3 regions of the Rhodococcus sp. 1R11 genome follow, and region 2 is predicted to be linked to each of the others. Evidence: riboswitches for the same ligand, from Rfam matches in the RefSeq annotation. Region 2 holds a riboswitch; each other region holds the start of a gene.
What was found. A riboswitch is a leader RNA that binds a small molecule or an ion and turns the genes downstream of it on or off. The one in region 2 is predicted to bind thiamine pyrophosphate.
Positions count from the first base shown of each region.

Region 1: it holds a riboswitch for thiamine pyrophosphate, as region 2 does, so the genes downstream of both, E4P29_RS23830 (TenA family protein) here and E4P29_RS24300 (3-oxoacyl-ACP reductase) in region 2, are expected to answer to the same signal.
Region 3: it holds a riboswitch for thiamine pyrophosphate, as region 2 does, so the genes downstream of both, thiO (glycine oxidase ThiO) here and E4P29_RS24300 (3-oxoacyl-ACP reductase) in region 2, are expected to answer to the same signal.

Region 1 covers NZ_SPNG01000018.1:7,286-13,428, reverse strand. The annotation lists gene E4P29_RS23850 (ATP-dependent DNA ligase) at 1-368, opposite strand, end outside; gene E4P29_RS23845 (carboxylesterase/lipase family protein) at 530-2,092, opposite strand; gene E4P29_RS23840 (hypothetical protein) at 2,194-2,847, shown strand; gene E4P29_RS23835 (sugar porter family MFS transporter) at 2,964-4,361, shown strand; TPP riboswitch at 4,425-4,524, shown strand; gene E4P29_RS23830 (TenA family protein) at 4,518-5,240, shown strand; gene E4P29_RS23825 (ABC transporter substrate-binding protein) at 5,237-6,143, shown strand, end outside.
Region 2 covers NZ_SPNG01000019.1:17,723-23,865, forward strand. The annotation lists gene E4P29_RS24275 (DEAD/DEAH box helicase) at 1-28, opposite strand, end outside; gene E4P29_RS24280 (type 1 glutamine amidotransferase) at 77-790, shown strand; gene E4P29_RS24285 (alpha-hydroxy-acid oxidizing protein) at 800-1,978, shown strand; gene E4P29_RS24290 (alpha-amylase family glycosyl hydrolase) at 1,978-3,273, shown strand; gene E4P29_RS24295 (hypothetical protein) at 3,266-3,577, opposite strand; TPP riboswitch at 3,683-3,775, shown strand; gene E4P29_RS24300 (3-oxoacyl-ACP reductase) at 3,824-4,585, shown strand; gene E4P29_RS24305 (LLM class flavin-dependent oxidoreductase) at 4,587-5,855, shown strand; gene E4P29_RS24310 (TetR/AcrR family transcriptional regulator) at 5,849-6,143, opposite strand, start outside.
Region 3 covers NZ_SPNG01000001.1:451,848-457,990, forward strand. The annotation lists gene E4P29_RS02255 (ABC transporter ATP-binding protein) at 1-35, opposite strand, end outside; gene E4P29_RS02260 (thiazole synthase) at 302-1,066, opposite strand; gene thiS (sulfur carrier protein ThiS) at 1,071-1,286, opposite strand; gene thiO (glycine oxidase ThiO) at 1,283-2,365, opposite strand; TPP riboswitch at 2,366-2,477, opposite strand; gene thiE (thiamine phosphate synthase) at 2,524-3,216, shown strand; gene E4P29_RS02280 (NUDIX hydrolase) at 3,247-4,083, opposite strand; gene E4P29_RS02285 (hypothetical protein) at 4,169-5,473, shown strand; gene E4P29_RS02290 (glutamate ABC transporter substrate-binding protein) at 5,470-6,143, shown strand, end outside.

The sequences.
Region 1 (6,143 bases), on a different contig from region 2:
CCCGTGACCAACCTGATGACGAACTGCCGCTCGTCGGCCGTGGTCCGCGAAAACAAGCCGAGCAGCAGAGCCGAGCGCCGCGCAGCCGAACCCGCGCCCGATGTCGCCGCCACTTCGGACAGCACGTCGTCCACCTCGGCGACGGTCAGAGTCGACTCCGAGGCGGACGAGACATCCAGATCGGCGAGTGTGCGCCAGCCGACCCCGATCCGCCCCTGCGGCAATTCGCCCGACAACCACGACACCGCCGGCTCGATGTCACCCGCCTGCGCCTCGGACAGCAGAGCACCGAGCTGCTCGATCTTGACCTTGCGCGAACGCGTCGCGGCCACGGCACGAGAGGTTTCGACAATCCTGGACATCAACACTCACCGAACATAACCGCACCCACCGACTGGTTGCTGACATCCAATTGTTACCGCTGTGACTCCAGCGACCGGTGTTCTTGCTGTTACGTTCGATGAATGCCTGTGACGTCCCCAGCAGGAGTGAAGCCTGCGGAACGACCCGGAGGCGGACCAGCGACGGGTCAGCTGAATCCCACCACCCGGTCGCCCCAGGCAGCCCGCATGTCTCCGTCGGGATCGTCGACGAGAGTGTCGGATGTATCGATCACCAGAGTCCATCGATTCTTCTCGGTGTACGGGGCCCAGTGCTTGGACGCGTCCAGCGCGGCCGGTACCCCGTACCGGGCGAAGGCCAGCCACCGCCGCTGCACCCGGGCCGACACCGCCATCGCCGGTTTCCGACCCCCCAGCCAGAAGGTCGGATCTCGGTTGAGAGTTCCGAAATTGCCGAACACGTACGGCAATTCGGTCGCGTGGCCGGCCCCTACTCGCGCAGCCTTGAGCATCGGCGTCGCGTGATCGAAACGGTACATCCAGGTCGGGGAGTGCCTACTGTGCCCGTCGGCGATCCACAGACTCGGCATGACGAAGCCTGCGTCGCGCGAGATGGCCTGCGCCCCAGCGGGTTTGTTCCGGTCCGGGTAGGCGGCCATGATGTCCGCGATGCGCGAGGCCGGCATGTCCGCGTGATCGTGCGCGATGGCTCGGAACATCTCCGAGACGGTGTCGGACGTGATCGGCATCAACGGGGACTTCATGAACCGGAAGATCGAGGGCTCGTCGTGGTTGGTGCCGATGATCAACGGAATTCGGTGCGACAGACCTTTCTGGAAGGCCGCGACCGGGTAGCGGGGCACGATGTCTCCGTCGACGACGGGCGAAAGACCCAGAGTCCCAGGCACTGTGGTCGGAATCTCGTAGCAGAGGGCGTCCCCCGCGGTGACCAGTCTGGTGAAGTGCATCTCGAACAGTTCGCCGACGTCGTCTCGGTCGATCCCCACGAGCTCGAGGAACCGGGCGGCCACCGCAGCACCGCGTTCGGGGCCGTACACCGACGTAGCCGGGGCACTCTGCACGATCGCTCGATGGAAGAGCCCCTCGGCCTTGGGCGAGGTCATCAGAGTGGTGACCGACGCGCCCCCGGAGGACTCGCCGAAGACGGTGATCTCGTCGGGGTCCCCACCGAAGGCGGAGATGCACTCCCGGACCCAATGCAGCGCTGCAATCTGGTCGCGCAGGCCGAGATTGGTCTCGAAGACGTGTTCGTCGGTGGAGAAGGACGACAGATCGAGAAAGCCGAAGGCACCGAGACGAAAGTTGATCGAAACCACGACCACGTCGCCGTTCTCGCTCAGATGTCGCCCGTCGTACACCTGTTGCGCGGACGAACCGAGCGAATACGCGCCGCCGTGGATCCACACCAGCACCGGACGCAGTTCGCCGTCGGGCCGTGGCGCCCAGACGTTGAGCGACAGGCAATCCTCGGAGATGGACAACGACGGATCGATCGGGACCGGGCTGTCGCGGCCCTGCGGTGCCATCGCACCGAAGTGCAGACCGTCGAGCACGCCGTTCCACGGCTGCAGGGGACGCGGTGCTCGAAACCGCAACTCACCCACCGGCGGCGTCGCGTAAGGAATACCCCTCCAGGCGACTGTCGGCGATGCATAGGCCGCAACCGGGTAGCCGAGAACGTCGCCGTACGGCGTGCTCACACGCACGGTGGAGTCGGACGTGGTGTCCATCGCACCTCCCCTTCGGTCGTTGCTCAACGTACCAACTCCATCCCCGACGCCGGTCCCCTCGAAACCCCCGGCAGCACTTCCAACGAACCGAGGAACGAGTCATGAAGAGAATCGGATCCGTCGCAGCAGCGGCCCTCGCGGTGTTCTTGTTGTCCGCCTGCGGTTCGGGCGGCGGAGGTGACGGACCGATGGCGACGGTGATCACCGACCGCCCCCAGCCGATCACGGCGGTTCCGACCAGCGCCCGTGCTCTGCCGTCGAGCAGTGCGCCGTCCACAACGTCCTCCACGACGTCGCCTTCCAGCACCACAGCGACGACGCCGAGTGCAGTTTCACAGCAAGCAAACCCGAAGCAGTACGCGGGCAAGGCTCCGGGTTGGTACTACTTCACGAGCCCCAGCGGCAAGTTCGAGTGCGGTATAGCCGTTCTCGAGACGTCGATCGCCGGTTGCCACGGATCGCTGCCCGACTCGGCCCCCGAGGTGACCGACAGTGCATCCACCGACCGCGTGAAACCCAATTCCGTGCAGATCATCGCCGGCTCCCCGGCGAAGTTCGAGAGCCTGGGCGATCCCAAATTCCACCGATTCGACGGACCCGCGGCGGCGCTCCCGTACGGCGAAGAACTCACCGTGCCGGGTAGTGGCTCCACCAACGGGGTTCGATGCAGCGTCGACGAGCAGACCGGAGTCACCTGCACCGATCAGGTCGGCCATGGCTTCACCGTCTCGGACGACGATTTCGACCTTCGCTGACGGCGTCGTTCGCGCAGCGAAAGACCAGGCGTAATGTCCGAGGACGGTACGACAATCCCTGCCGTACGGTCTCCCCAGCGGCCGGCGCCCACGCGCGGCCAGAAGGTGCGTCACACATGAATCAGACCTCGGACCGTCACACAGCGAAGGTCATCGGCGTCAGCGTCGCCGCCGCTGTCGGCGGCTTCCTGTTCGGCTTCGACAGCTCGGTCATCAACGGAGCTGTCGATTCGATCGAAAGCCACTTCTCTCTCGGCTCGTTCACCACCGGGTTCGTCGTGGCGATCGCCCTGATCGGCTGCGCGATCGGTGCCTGGTTCGCCGGTAGTCTCGCCGACCGTTGGGGCCGCAAGAAGGTGATGTTGCTCGGCTCGGCTCTGTTCACCATTTCTTCGGTCGGCTCCGGATTCGCGTTCAGCGTTCCCGATCTCATGCTCTGGCGTGTGCTCGGCGGTCTCGGCATCGGCATCGCGTCGGTCATCGCACCGGCCTACATTGCCGAAATCGCGCCCGCCAAATGGCGTGGCGCTCTGGCCTCGCTGCAGCAGTTGGCGATCACCATCGGTATCTTCGCTGCCTTGCTCTCCGACGCCCTTCTTGCAGGCGCGGCCGACGGAGCCTCCAACGACCTGTGGTTCGGCGTCGAGGCGTGGCGCTGGATGTTCCTCGTCGGTGTGATACCCGCTCTGGTCTACGGAATCCTGGCCACCCTGATCCCGGAATCACCGCGCTATCTGGTGGGTCAGCATCTGGACGAGGAAGCCGCCGCGGTCCTGGCGAACATCACCGGCGAGCTGCATCCCGACGAGCGAGTGCACGAGATCAGGCTCACGCTGCGCAAGGAGGCCCGATCGTCGTTCGCCGACATCCGTGGCCCCAAGTTCGGTCTGCAGCCGATCGTCTGGGTGGGCATCACGATGGCCGTCCTGCAACAGCTGGTCGGCATCAATGCAATCTTCTACTACTCGACGACGCTGTGGCGGTCGGTCGGGTTCACCGAGGACCAGTCGTTCACCACCTCGGTCATCACGGCGGTCATCAACGTCGCCATGACGTTCGTGGCCATTCTGTTCGTCGATCGCATCGGCAGGCGCAAGTTGCTGATGGCCGGGTCCGTCGGAATGTTCGTCGGACTCGTCATGGCGTCCGTCGCCTTCTCGCAGGCGACCGGCAGCGGCGACGAGGTCAGCCTGCCCTCGCCGTGGGGTGCGATCGCGTTGGTCGGGGCGAATCTGTTCGTCATCTTCTTCGCATCGACCTGGGGACCCATCATGTGGGTCATGCTCGGCGAGATGTTCCCCAACCGGATGCGCGCCATGGCACTGGGTATCGGTACGGCTGCGAACTGGATCGCCAACTTCGCTGTCACGCTTGCCTTCCCACCACTGACGTCGTCCGTCGGACTGTGGGTCATCTACGCCGGCTTCGCGCTCTTCGCGGCGCTGTCGTTCCTCTTCGTCAAGTCCAACATCCGCGAGACCAAGGGCATGGAGCTCGAGGACATGCTGGGCTAGACCCAGGCCGAGGTCCAAGGGGCAGTAACACCGGTACATGGTGACCGGTGTTACTGTCACTGACGTTCTGACACGGGGTGTGTCCGCCGATGCGGATGCTGAGATCAAACCCGCCGAACCTGATGCAGGTAATACTGACGAAGGGATGTCAAGGCGATGACGCCTGTTGTATCTGCGGACCCGGTCCGCTTCACCGATCGACTCTGGGACGCATCCGCGCACATCAGACGCGCGATCGACGATCTCGAATTCCTCCGCCTGCTCGGTGCGGGGACACTTCCACTCGACGCATTTCGTCGATATCTGGAACAGGATTCGCTGTATCTCGGTGGCTACGTGAAGGCGCTGTCCCTGCTGGCAGCGCACGCCCCGACACCGGTAGCCGGAGCGTTCTGGGCCGGCGCTGCATCGAGCGCGATGGACGAGGCCGCCTCGCACGAGGCCATGCTCACCGGAAACGTTCTCCCCTCCGCCACCGAGACGCCGGCTCCGTCACCGGTATGCCTCGGCTACACCTCCTATCTGACGGCCGCCGCGGCGACCGAGCCGTATCCCGTTGCGGCGGCGGCTGTTCTGCCGTGCTTCTGGATCTACGCCGACGTCGGCCGCTCGTTGGCCGGAGCGGCGAAAGCAGTGCTGGCACGCGATCCCGGTCATCCCTACGCACAGTGGGTGGCCAACTACGACGCACCCGAATTCCATGCCATCGTCGAAGCTGCCAAGGGCTTCGTCGACGACGCGGCCGACTCTGCGACGGAACTACAGCGTGAGCAGATGATCGACGCCTTCGTCGTCGCGTCCAGATACGAATTGATGTTCTGGGACAGCGCATTACACCCCACTGCGTGGCCCTCGACCGAAAGCCCGGTGCACGCATGAGAACGTCTCGACTGCTCACGGTGATGGCGGCGACAGTCCTCGCGACCACGGTGATGGCCGGCTGCTCGCAGTCGACGGATTCCGACACCATCCGTTTCGCCCTCGACTGGACTCCCAACACCAATCACACCGGCCTCTACGTCGCCCTTCAGGAGGGCTACTTCGCCGACGCCGGGCTCGATGTGGAAGTACTGCCGTACAACAACACCGCCGCGGACACGCTCGTCGACGCAGGCAACGCCGAATTCGGTATCAGCACCCAGAGTTCGACGGTCTTCGCCAGATCGGCCGGCGCTCGGACCGTGTCCGTCCTCGCACCACTGCAGCATTGGGCCACCGGCATCGGAGTGCGTGCGGATCGGGACGACATCGCGAGCCCACGCGCACTCGACGGCAAGGTCTACGCCGGTTTCGGTGAATCCGGCGAGCAGGCCGGGCTTCGACAGGTCATCGAGAATGACGGTGGCACAGGCGAATACGAGACCGTCGTACTCGGCACATCGGCCTACGAGGCGGTGTACTCCGGCACTGCGGACTTCACGGTGTCGTACCTCGCATGGGAGGGCATCGAGGCCGAGCACAGCGGAACGCCGATGAAGTACTTCGATTACACCGATTACGGATTCCCCGATGCGTACGCCATCACGATCAGCGGGAACGAACCGTGGCTGGCTGCGCATCCGGACGAGGCGAAGAAGTTCGTGCAGGCGCTGCAGCGTGGCTACCAACTCGCGGCGGACGATCCGGACAGGGCGGCTCAGGATCTGATCGACGCCAATCCCGGCACGTTCACCGACGAGTCGTTGGTGTTCGAGAGTCAGAAGATGCTCGCAGAGAAGTACATGAAGGATTCCGCGGGCGAGGTCGGACGACAGAATATCGACACGTGGACCGCGTACTCGA
Region 2 (6,143 bases):
ATCGGGCAGTGCGTTTACGAGGTGGCATCGGATCCAGTCTGTCGTACGGTGTGCACGAACACCGTAAAGGAGCCCTGTGACATACCCGAACGACCCGCGCGCCGTAGTTCTCGTCCACGACCGGGACCCGTCCCTGGCGCGTCGCGATATCGGCACCCTCGCCGCCGAATTGCGCACCAGGGGTTTCCGGTTGGACGTGCACTCCTTCGACCACAGTCCCGATGTCGCACCACCGGCGCTGTCCGACGCGCAGTTGGTCGTGGTCATGGGCTCACCCGACGCCGCGTACGACGACACGCTGACATGGCTCGCGCCGGAGATCGCGTACGTGCAACAGGCGATCGATGCGCAGGTCCCGGTTCTGGGCGTGTGCTTCGGCGGCCAGTTGCTCGCCCGGGTGCTCGGTGGATCGGTACGCAAGTCCGAGCATCCCGAATACGGATTCGTCGAGGTCGAGACGTCCGATCCCGAGCTCATCGCCTCGGGCCCGTGGATGGAATTCCACGGTGACACGTTCGTCGCACCGCCGGAGGCGACGGTGATCGCCCGCAACGAGGCAGCGCAACAGGCCTTCGTTCTCGGTCCGCACCTCGGGTTGCAGTTCCACCCCGAGATCGACCTCGACACCTACGACGCGTGGGCGGCCGCATGGGACCGCGACGGCGTCGAACACGAGGTGGACGTGCACGAGATCAGGAGGGATATCGCCGACGCGGAACTTGCAGCTCGGGCGCGGTGCTCGGCTCTGCTGGACGCCTTTCTCGCCCGATCCTCGGCGGTGCCCCGGTAGGGTCGAACGATGACCGAGGCCAGGCCCAGCAACTTCAGCGATCACCAACTCGGCATCTACGCCGCCGGAATGTTCGCTCAGCAGACACCGTCGATCACCACCAACCTGGCGCGGCTGGAGGACCAGGCTGCCGAGAAGCTGTCGCCCGAGGCGTTGGGCTACATCGTCGCCAGCGCGGGAAGTGGCTCGACAGCGCGTGCGAACCGGGCCGCATTCGACAGGTGGGCCATCACGCCGCGGATGCTGCGCAGCTCGGCCTCGCGTGATCATGCGTGCACCGTGCTCGGCACCGAGATGCCCGTTCCGCTGTTGATCGCACCGGTGGGTATTCAGACTCTCGCCCATCCCGACGGTGAACTCGCGACGGTTCGCGCGGCTGCGGAACTCGGTGTGCCGTACATACATTCGACGCAGGCGTCGCATTCGTTCGAGCAGATCGCCGAGGCAGGCGGGGATGCGCCGCGCTGGTATCAGTTGTACTGGCCGACGGACGAATCGGTACTGCTGAGCTTCCTGCAGCGTGCGAAGAACACTGGATTCACCACGTTGGTGCTGACGCTCGACACGACGTTGCTGGGCTGGCGGCCCGCCGATCTGGACCGCGGATACCTTCCCTTCCTGGCCAACCTTGGCATTGAGAACTACCTGAGCGATCCGGCGTTCCAAGCCGGACTGGCGCAGCCCGTCGAGGAGAATCCCGTTGCGGCCGCGATGCATTGGGCGCAGATGTTCCCCAACCCGGGGCTGTCGTGGAAGAACCTGGCGTTCCTGCGCGAGCACTGGGACGGTCCCATTGTGCTCAAGGGCGTCTGCACCGTCGGCGACGCCCGGGAAGCCGCAGCCCATGGAGTCGACGGCATCGTGGTCTCCAACCACGGTGGGCGTCAGATCGACGGTGCCAGGCCGTCTCTCGACGCACTCCCGTCCATCGTCGATGCGGTCGGTGACGACCTGACGATCCTGTTCGATTCGGGTGTACGGACCGGCGCGGACATGGCGAAGGCTCTTGCCCTCGGTGCCGATGCGGTTCTACTCGGCCGCCCGTTCCTCTACGGTCTCGCCCTCGGTGGGCAGGAGGGGGTTGCACACGTATTACGTTGCCTGCTGGCCGAATTCGACTTGGTGACCAGCCTGTCCGGCCATACCGGCGCGGACGAGCTCGGTCGCGACTCGATCGAGGCGTCCTGATGGAGTGGACGAAGCACGCCATCTGGTGGCACTTGTACCCGCTCGGCTTCACCGGTGCGCCGGTGCACGGATGGGACGGTGAATCGCAGTCGGATCTGCACCGGCTGAACAGAATCGAGAAGTGGCTCGACTACGCCCTCGAGCTCGGTGCGTCGGGCATCGCCCTCGGTCCGATCTTCGAGTCCGAGAAGCACGGCTACGACACCGTCGACTACTACCATGTCGACGGTCGGCTCGGCACCGACGAGGATATCGACTCGCTGATCGCGGCGGCGCACTCCCGCGGCCTGAAGGTGATGTTCGACGGCGTCTTCAACCATGTCGCGCAAAGCTTCCCGAAGTTCCGTGAGGCCCTGGCCGAGGGCCCGGATTCCGAGGCCGCCGGGTGGTTCCATCTGGACTGGTCCGGGAACGAGCCGACGCATCGCAACTTCGAGGGCCACGACGAACTGGTCGCACTCAACCACGAGAGCCCGCATGTGCAGCAGTACGTCGTGGATGTGCTCTCGCACTGGCTCGAACGCGGCGTCGACGCCTGGCGGCTCGACGCGGCCTACGCTGTACCGCCACGCTTTTGGGCCGCGGTGCTCCCGAAGGTTCGTGAGAAGCACTCGGATGCATACTTTCTGGGCGAGGTCATCCACGGTGACTACGACCGGATCGTCTCGGCCTCCACGTTGGATTCGGTTACCCAGTACGAACTGTGGAAGGCGATCTGGAGTGGCCTGAGCGAGAAGAATTTCTTCGAGCTCTCGCATGCGTTGGAGCGCCATAACGGCTGGCTCGACGCCTTCGTGCCCGCCACCTTCGTCGGAAATCATGACGTCAACCGCATCGCCAGCGTCATCGAGGACGAGCGACATCTGCTGCACGCGTTGGTGGTTCTGTTCACCGTGGGCGGTATGCCGATGATCTACTACGGCGACGAGCAGGCGTTCCGCGGTATCAAGGAAGATCGCGTCGGCGGTGATGACGAGGTGCGTCCCGAATACCCGGAGACATCCGAGGATCTGGCCCCGTACGGTTGGCCGGTCTACCGCGTGCATCAGGAGCTGATCGCAGTTCGGCGTCGCAATCCGTGGTTGTACTCCGCGCGCACCGAGACTCTCGAGCTCACCAACACCGCACTGCTCTACCGCGTGTACGCGGACGACAATTCGATGACGGTGGCGCTCAACCTCGGCGACGACGCGATCGACTACGCGGTCGAAGGTGCTGAGGTGATCGCGGGCGAGGCACACCTGGACGGCGGCAGGGTCACGGTGCCCGCGCACGGCTGGGCGATCGTCAGCTGAGTGCTCTGGCCGCCTTTGCGCGGTCGAAGAACGCCAGCAGATGCGGCAGCTGTTCGTCGGTCACGGTGAACTTCATACGGTCGCCCGAATAGCCGATGCTGCCGTCGGATGCTCGCAGACCGAGGACGATCTTGGTGCCGTCCCGCGTCGGCTTCGCGTCCACACCGAGCTGATCGACGTGCCACCGACAGCGCCCACCGGCCGCGATCCTCACGGCGGCGTCGAACGCTTCGACCGTGCGGTGGTCGAGTACAAAAATCACGTTCTCGTCGAGGCGATACTCCAGGTAGACGCGTTCGGCCATGGCGGCACAGTAACTTGTCATCGTCCTATTCGGGTATCTATCAACTGAGCTAGAGACCCGTATCGACGGCAATGCAGCGACCTGCCGAGCCCGGTGGGTACAGTCGAGCGCGACACGGGGTGCCCCCAGGGGCTGAGAACACACCCGTCGAACCTGATCTGGTTAGGACCAGCGAAGGGAATGTCGTGACGTTTCGGTATTCCTGTCTCTCGTGACGGTCCCGACCTCGAACGAGAGGCGAGGCGCATGAAAATCGACGAGCAGACGGTGTTGGTCACCGGCGGTGGGCGCGGACTCGGGGCAGCGATCGCTGCGGCGTTCGCCGGTCAAGGCGCACGTGTGGTGATCGACTATCGCACCAGCAAAGAAGCCGCCGAAGCGCTGGCCGACCGCCTGGGCGGAAATGCTTTCGCGGTTCAGGGTGATGTGACCGACGAGAGCGCGGTGGCCACGGTGTTCGACTCGGCCCGTGCGCATTTCGGCACTCCGATCACCACCGTCGTCAACAACGCATTGGCCGACTTCTCGTTCGACGGTGATGCCCGCCCCAAGGCCGACACCATCACCTGGGAGCGCTTCGACGCCCAGTTGCGTGGCAGCGTCCGCGCCGCGTTGCTCACCACTCAGGCTGCGCTGCCGGGAATGCGTGAGGCGGGCTTCGGCCGAATCATCAACGTGGGCACCAACTTGTTTCAGAATCCGGTGGTGCCGTACCACGACTACACGGCGTCCAAGGCCGCACTGCTCTCGCTGACCCGCACTCTGTCCGCGGACCTGGGCGTTGACAACATCACCGTCAACATGGTCTCGGGTGGACTGCTGCGCACCACCGATGCCAGCGCCGCGACCCCGGCCGAGGTGTTCGACTTCATCGCTGCCTCGACCCCGCTGCAACGCGTCACCACGCCGGAGGAATTCGCCGATGCTCTGCTGTTCTTCGCCTCCCCGTGGGCGCGGTCGGTGACCGGTCAGAACCTCGTTGTCGACGGCGGTCTGGTCAAGAACTGATATGCACCTCAACGCGTTTCTGTACGGCTGCGGACATCACAGTGCAGCGTGGCGGCATCCCGATTCGCGAGTGGAGGACCTGGGCAACATCGCGTACTACGAGGAACTTGCGCAGCTGGCCGAACGGGGAAAGTTCGACGCGGTGTTCTTCGCCGACGGGCATTCCGTTCGCGATCCGGCCGGCGCAGGAACCTGGTTTCTCGAACCGATCACGGCGCTGTCGGCCATGGCCAGAGCCACCACCCACATCGGTCTGGTCACGACTGTGTCGTCGACGTTCTACACCCCGTTCCATGCCGCGCGCATGCTGGCGTCGCTCGATCACATCAGCGGCGGCCGAGCCGGCTGGAACGTCGTCACCTCCATGTTCGACGCCGAGGCACGCAACCACGGGATGGATGTCATCCCGGCTCGTGAGGAGCGTTATGCTCGCGCCGAAGAGTTCGTCGATACTGCACTGGCGCTGTGGGATTCGTGGGACGCCGACGCGTTGACGCTCGATCGCGCCGGAGCGTATGCGGACCCGGCCAAGGTGCATGCCATCGATCACGACGGCAAACATTTTCGGGTCGACGGTCCGTTGACGGTGCCGCGTTCACCGCAGGGCAGGCCGGTGCTGTTCCAGGCCGGGGCGTCGGGGCCGGGTCGTGATCTCGCTGCGAAGTACGCCGAGGCCATCTATGCCGTCGCCTACGATCTCGTTGCAGCGCAGAGCTATTACGACGACGTGAAGGCGCGCATCGCCCACGCGGGCCGAGACAGTGCGGCAGTGGGAATCATGCCGGGTTTGGTGACGTACATCGGATCGACGATGGACGAGGCCCGACGCAAGAAGGCCGAACTGGATCAGCTGCTACCGACCGAGCAGTCACTGGCAATGTTGTCGACCTTCACCGGACAGGACTGTGCTGCTTGGGAACTCGATGAACCGGTGCCCCCGCTACCGCCGGCAGCAGAGTTCACCGGACCGCAGGGCCGCTACGAGACGATTCTGCGCATCGTCGAGAAAGACGCCCCCACCGTGCGTGAGTTGCTCGGCACGCTGGCTGCCGGCGGCGGGCACGCAACGATGATCGGCACACCGGAGTCCATCGCCGACGAGATGGAAACCTGGATTGGTCGCGGTGCCGACGGATTCAACCTGATGTGCCCGCGCTACCCGGATTCGCTCACGGAATTCGTCGATCAGGTGGTCCCTATCTTGCAGCAGCGCAGTCTCTTTCGTGCGGACTACACCACCTCGACGCTTCGCGGGCACCTGGCTCACTGAGCGGCCGGCCCGAAGACTCCTCGATCGACGAACGTCACCAGAGCGTCGAGACCGTCCTCGGGCGAGCCCTGCCACAGCCGCGCGAAATTCTCCGTCGCACCGCCGATCAGCATCGCGGTGGTGGCAGGAGGTGCCGGAAGCTCGACTCGTGCCTTCTCGAATGCGCTGAGGCGTTCGACCCAGGGCTCGAATTGAACCTGCGTGAATCTCTGCATCCGTTCGGCGAATTCTGGACTCACCAGTGCGGCGTCCCGAAGCGCATCGATCACAACCCGGTGCCGTGTCAGC
Region 3 (6,143 bases), on a different contig from region 2:
CCGTACTGCTTGGTCAGTCCTGTCACTTCGATCATGGGACAACTGTCCCTGATCGACGGCGTGTCCACATCGCCCCACAGTCGCGACTTGCATCATCCTTTTGGATGACACAGACCCTGAGACAGCGAAGGCCTGGCTGCGTCGCGTGGTCGCCTGAGCGCGGCCGCAAATGCGCGCGCGTTTGCCAGATGCGCGGGGATTCGCCCTCATTTTCGCCACTATTCTGCGCGCGTTTCGCAAACGCGCTCGCGTTTGCGAAATACGCAGCACCACACAAAGCGCCGCGCCGCCGACGCAGCCGCTACATCGGTGAGCTGGCCTGCGCCCAGAATCGTTTCGGGATGCGGCCTGCATGTCGGGCTTGGTAACCCGCGGCCACCGCATGCTTCATCGCCGACGCCATCAGCGCGGGATCCTTGGCGCGGGTCACCGCGGTCGCGAGCAGCACTGCATCGCAGCCGAGTTCCATCGCGAGGGTGGCGTCGCTGGCGGTGCCGATGCCCGCGTCGAGGATCACCGGCACCCCTGCCGCCTCGACGATCATCTCGATGTTGTGCGGGTTGGCGATGCCGAGGCCGGTGCCGATGGGCGAGCCGAGCGGCATGACGGCCACGCAGCCGATGTCTTCGAGACGCTTGGCCAGCACCGGGTCGTCGGTGGTGTACGGCAGCACCTGGAAACCGTCGTCGACGAGTTGCTCTGCTGCCCTGACCAATTCGATGGCGTCGGGCAGCAGGGTTCGCTCGTCGGCGATCACTTCGAGCTTCACCCAGTCGGTCTCGAGCGCCTCGCGGCCCAGTTGAGCGGTGAGCACGGCCTCGGCCGATCCTCGACACCCCGCGGTGTTCGGCAGCGGGGCGATGTTCAACCGGCGCAGCAGATCGAGCACTCCCGTCCCACCTGCGGCGTCGACGCGGCGCATCGCGACGGTGGTCAGTTCGGTGCCCGACGCCACGAGCGCCTCCTCGAGGACGGCGAGGTTGGCCGCTCCCCCGGTGCCGGTGATGAGCCGCGAGGTGAAGGTGCGATCGGCAATTGTCAGTCCGGAAGTGGTCACGTCCGTCATGCGCTCAACCACCCTGCACTGCGGTGAGAACGTCGATGGTCCAACCCTTTTGGACGTCGGTGGTCTCCCAGCGACTCTTGGGCAGCACAGCACCGTCGACGGCGACGGCAATGCCCTTCTCGGGCAGCCCCAGGAATTCGAGCAGCCGACGCATGGTCATGTCCTCGGTGAGCAGGTGATCCTCGCCGTTGACGGTGATGCCGATGGCAACCTGTGTCATGGTGTCCTTTCGATTCGAGAAGAGTCGATCTGTGGGCTCGAGATGTCCGAGAAGCGTTCGGGTGTGGCGGCTTTCGCCTCGGGTAGCGCCTCGCCCGATATCAGCGCGGCGACGGCGTCTGCGGTGATCGGCGCGAGCAGAATGCCGTTGCGGCCGTGTCCGGTAGCGACGATCACGTTGTCGGCGAGTCTGCCGATCAACGGCAGTCCGTCGGGGCTCATCGGCCGTAATCCTGCAGCGGTCTCGTACAGTTCGTACTCGCCGATGCTCGGCATCAGCCGTTCCGCGTCGGCGATCAGGTCTCGTACCCCCGCCACGGTGACCTGCGTGTCCTCACCGGATTCGTATTGTGTTGCGCCGACGACCAATCCGTCACCGCGTGGCACCAGGTACACGGGGCGGCCGTGCACGGTTCCGCGGATGGTGCGGCTCGGCGGCGGTGCGGCGCTGGGTCGGCGACGCAGCCGCAGGATCTCGCCTTTCACCGGCCGGACGGGCAGTGTCGGCCACAGTGCGGCGCAGCGAGAACCGGCGGCCAGGACCACCTGGTCGGCGTCGGGAATTGCGTCGATCGAGGTTGCCACGAACTCCACTCCGGCATCGAGACATCCCTGCTCGAGCGCGGCGACCAGGGCCCGATTGTCGACGGACAGCTCGGTCGGTGCCAACAATCCGAGCCGAATGTTCTGCGCCAACGCAGGTTCGAGTTCACGCACCTGCGCGCGGCCGAGAATCTCGAGCTCGTGTCCCTGCTCGCCCACCCATTCGGCGATCGTGCGCAGGTCGGAGGCATCGGCGGAGTCGAGGGCAACCGTCATCGATCCGGTGGCCGAGAACACCGACGGGCCGGGAAGGCGTCCGGCGAAGTCCGGCCACCGCGCCAGTGACGCGGCACCGAGCCGTAGGAGTTCGTGTTCACCGGGCCACCCCTCGGACAGCGGGGCCAGCATGCCGCCGGCGACCCACGACGCGCCTCGACCCAGCGCAGGATCGTGCACCACCACCCGGTGGCCGTCCTCCGCCAGTCGTAGCGCCGTCGACAGCCCGATGACGCCTCCGCCGATTACGACGATATGCACGCGATTCACGTCCTCACTCCCTGCGCCCGCATGATCGGGTTCAGGTATTGACGGTAAGGGCGGCGAACCCACTCTCAGCCCCACGATCCTCGGGACTCCCGCGATATGTCGGCCACTCCGTCGTCGGTCGCGGCTGCCATGAGAATACAGTTCGTTTCGTGCACCCAACTCAGACCGCCCGCAACCAGACTCCTCGCGAGCGTCTTGCGTCCGCTCGCCTCTACCTGTGTACCGATGCCAGGCGCGACAAGGGCGATCTCGCGCAGTTCGCCGAGGCCGCGTTGTCCGGCGGCGTCGACATCATCCAGCTGCGCGACAAGAACTCCGCCGGTGAGCGCCAGTTCGGGCCGCTCGAGGCCAAGGACGAGCTCGCTGCGCTGGCGATTCTGCTCGCTGCCACCAAACGCCACGGTGCATTGCTGGCCGTCAACGACCGCGCGGATCTGGCGCTGGCGTCCGGTGCCGACGTCCTGCATCTGGGCCAGGGTGACCTGCCGGTGCATTATGCGCGCCAGATTCTCGGCCCGGACGTGGTGATCGGACGCTCGACGCAGAACCGCGCGCAGTCCTCGCTCGCTGCGATCGAGGACGGCGTCGACTACTTCGCCGTCGGTCCGGTGTGGCCGACGCCCACCAAGCCCAACCGCTCGGCCGCCGGCTTGGAAACGCTGCGGGCCACCGCGGATGCGCTGCCGGAGCGGCCATGGTTCGCCATCGGCGGCGTCGACGCGACCAATGTGGATCAGGTTCGAGCGGCGGGAGCCGAGCGCATCGTGGTCGTTCGGGCGATCACCGAGGCGCGCGATCCGCAGGCTGCCGCACGCGCGCTGGTACAGGCGCTACAGAACTGACGTCACTGGGCTGATGTCACAAAGCGGATGTCACAGCCAGGCGAGCACGGCGGACGGCGAGAGCACCTGCACCGCGCCGGGCAGTCGATTCTGCAGGCCGCGGTCGGCGGTGACCAACGCGGTCAGGTCCGTCGATCGGTGGGCCTGATCGGTGAGGGTGTCGTCGCCACTGCCGTCCGCGAGAATCACCGGGATGCGCGGATCGTCGATCAGGGCGTCGCGCGCTTGCCCTTCGAGCACGGCCTCGATGCGGGTGAGCCAGCCGTACTGGCCGCTCGGTAGCTCCACCGTGCGCGGCAGTGTCGCGGCCAAGGACGTCAACAGCGCATCCGTCGAGCCGGCGCGGTCCTTCCACCAGCCGTCGGGCCGGGAGCCGAGGACGTTGGCGGTGTCGAGCAGCACGCGCAGCGGCTCGGTACGCAACGACGGCCAGCTCGACGCGAAACCCGGGTGCAGTGGCAGCTCGGCGACGATGGACTCCGGCACCCATCGCAGTTCGGTGCTCTCACCGTTCGGGACGGTGGCGAGCGGGTGATCGGTGTCGGCGATGACCGTGGTGTACGACCAACCGCTCGGGACTGCGGCGGTGACACGCTCGCTGCGCACGCTCAACTGTTCGGCCGCGATACCGGCTTCCTCGTGCGCCTCGCGGACCGCCGCGTGCTCGGTGCTCTCGTGCGAGTCGCGAGCCCCGCCCGGCAGGGCCCACGTTCCGCCCTGATGACTCCACAACGCGCGGTGCTGCAGCAACACCATCGGTTCGCCCGCATCGGAGGGCGCACGGAGCAGCAAACCGGCGGCGCCGTGCTTGCCCCAGTGCCGAGAACCGTTCTCACCGATCACCCAACCGTCCCCGTCACCGCGCATGCTCCCCACCCTAGGTGAACCGCCTCGCCGCTGTGTCTGTGCTGTAGTGGCTGCAGCGCGGTCCGCCTGCTTATATGCTCGGTGCGTGATCGCGGCCGGCATTACTCCCTCCGCTGCCGTCCCCCCGACAACGGCACCCCACGTCGGTGCCGCTGCAGGCAAGCCACCGGTTCGATACACGATGCGTTCGACGCCTGCGCGGTTGGTCGCGATGGGTACCGCGCTGGTCGTGTTGGCGCTGACGGTCGGAAATCTCGCGTCGACGGCGGTGACCGATCGAGTCGACACTCTCGGGACACTGCTGGTGCGTACCGAGCCGTTCGCCAACTCGGCTCAGAATCTCTACGGTGCCCTGTCGGTCGCCGACGCGGCCGCCGCGTCGGCATTCATCGCCGGCGGGCTCGAGCAACCCGAGGTGCGTGACCGGTACTCGCAGGCTTTGGGTGAGGCTTCGTCGGAATTGATCGCCGCGTCCGCCGGGGTCACCGACAAGGACGAGGCCACCAGCGCGGTGCTGACGCAGATCGCCACCGGGTTGCCGGTGTACAGCGGGCTGGTCGAGACGGCGAGAGCGAACAATCGCAGCGGGAACCCGGTGGGTGCGGCATACCTCGGCGAGGCGTCGACGATGATGCAGTCGAGTCTGTTGCCGCTGGCCGAGAAGTTGTATACCGAGCAGGCCTCTCGCGTCTCGGCGGATCAGGAGAGGTTCACCAGTCCCCCGTACTTCGCGATCGGGTCGGTGGTGTTCCTGTTGCTGATGACCGGTCTCGCCCAGTGGTATCTGTCCCGGACGACGCGTCGCACACTCAATGTCGGTTTTCTCGGTGCCACGGCCGCTCTGGCGGGCTTGCTCGGGTGGATGTTGGTGGTGGGGTTGATCTCGTCGATCGCCACCGACCGCGCGATCGACCGCGGGGTGGCTCCGCTGAAGTCCTACACGACGGGTTTCATTCTGGCCCAGCAGGCCAGGGCGGACGAGACACTCGACCTGGCCCGCCGCGGTGGCAGCCAGGATTACGGACAGTCGTTCGCCGGCAACGTCTCTCGGCTCGCGGACATGTTCGAGGGCGACCCCGAGGTGACCGAGGCCCTGAACAACTGGTCGGCCTCGCATGCGCGCATCGATTCGGCGCTCGAGGTGGGCGACTTCAACGGTGCGGTGTCGATAGCGACCGGATCGGGTGATTCGGATTCGGCGGCCGCGTTCAATGCTCTCGACAATGTGCTGGTCGACGGGATCGACAGTGCCCGAAGCGAACTACGCTCCAACATCGACCGATCCGTCTGGGTCCTGTCGGGCTTGTCCAACGGCGCGTACGTGCTCACGGTGGTGGCCTCGGTGGCATTCGGAGTCGGCCTGTTCCCGAGGCTGCGTGAATACCTGTGAGACGCCTACTCGCCGCCGGCCTCGTCGCGACAGCCCTGCTCGTCGGATGCTCGCCGCCGGAAAGAATTGCGGCACAGAGCGATACGACGTTCACCGAACCGCCTCTGCCCGACGGAGCAACCGTCGCGGCTCGGCCCACCGAAACACCGGCGGACGACGAGTGCGCCCGCCCCACGGCCAGTCTGCGGCCGCTACCGACCGGCACCGACGCGCCACTGCCTCCTCAGCCGACCATCGATGCACTCCGAGCCAAGGGTCGCCTCGTCGTCGGCCTCGACACGGGCAGCAACCTTTTCAGCTTTCGCGATCCCATGACCGGGCAGCTGGTCGGGTTCGACGTCGACATCGCTCGAGAGATCTCACGCGACCTGTTCGGAGACCCGAACCGGTTGGACTTCCGGATTCTGACATCCGCACAGCGCCTCGAAGCCCTGCAGGACTCGACGGTCGACATCGTGGTGAAAACGATGACGATCACGTGCGCCCGGCGTAAGGACGTCCAGTTCTCCACCGTGTACTTCCAAGCGCAGCACCGAGTTCTGGTGGTACAGGGCTCGGGTATCCGCGGGGTCGGGGATCTGGCGGGCAAGCGGGTATGCGCCGTGGAGGGCACCACGTCGCTGCGTCGCCTGCAGCGGGTACAACCGGCCGCGACGGTGGTGACGGTGCC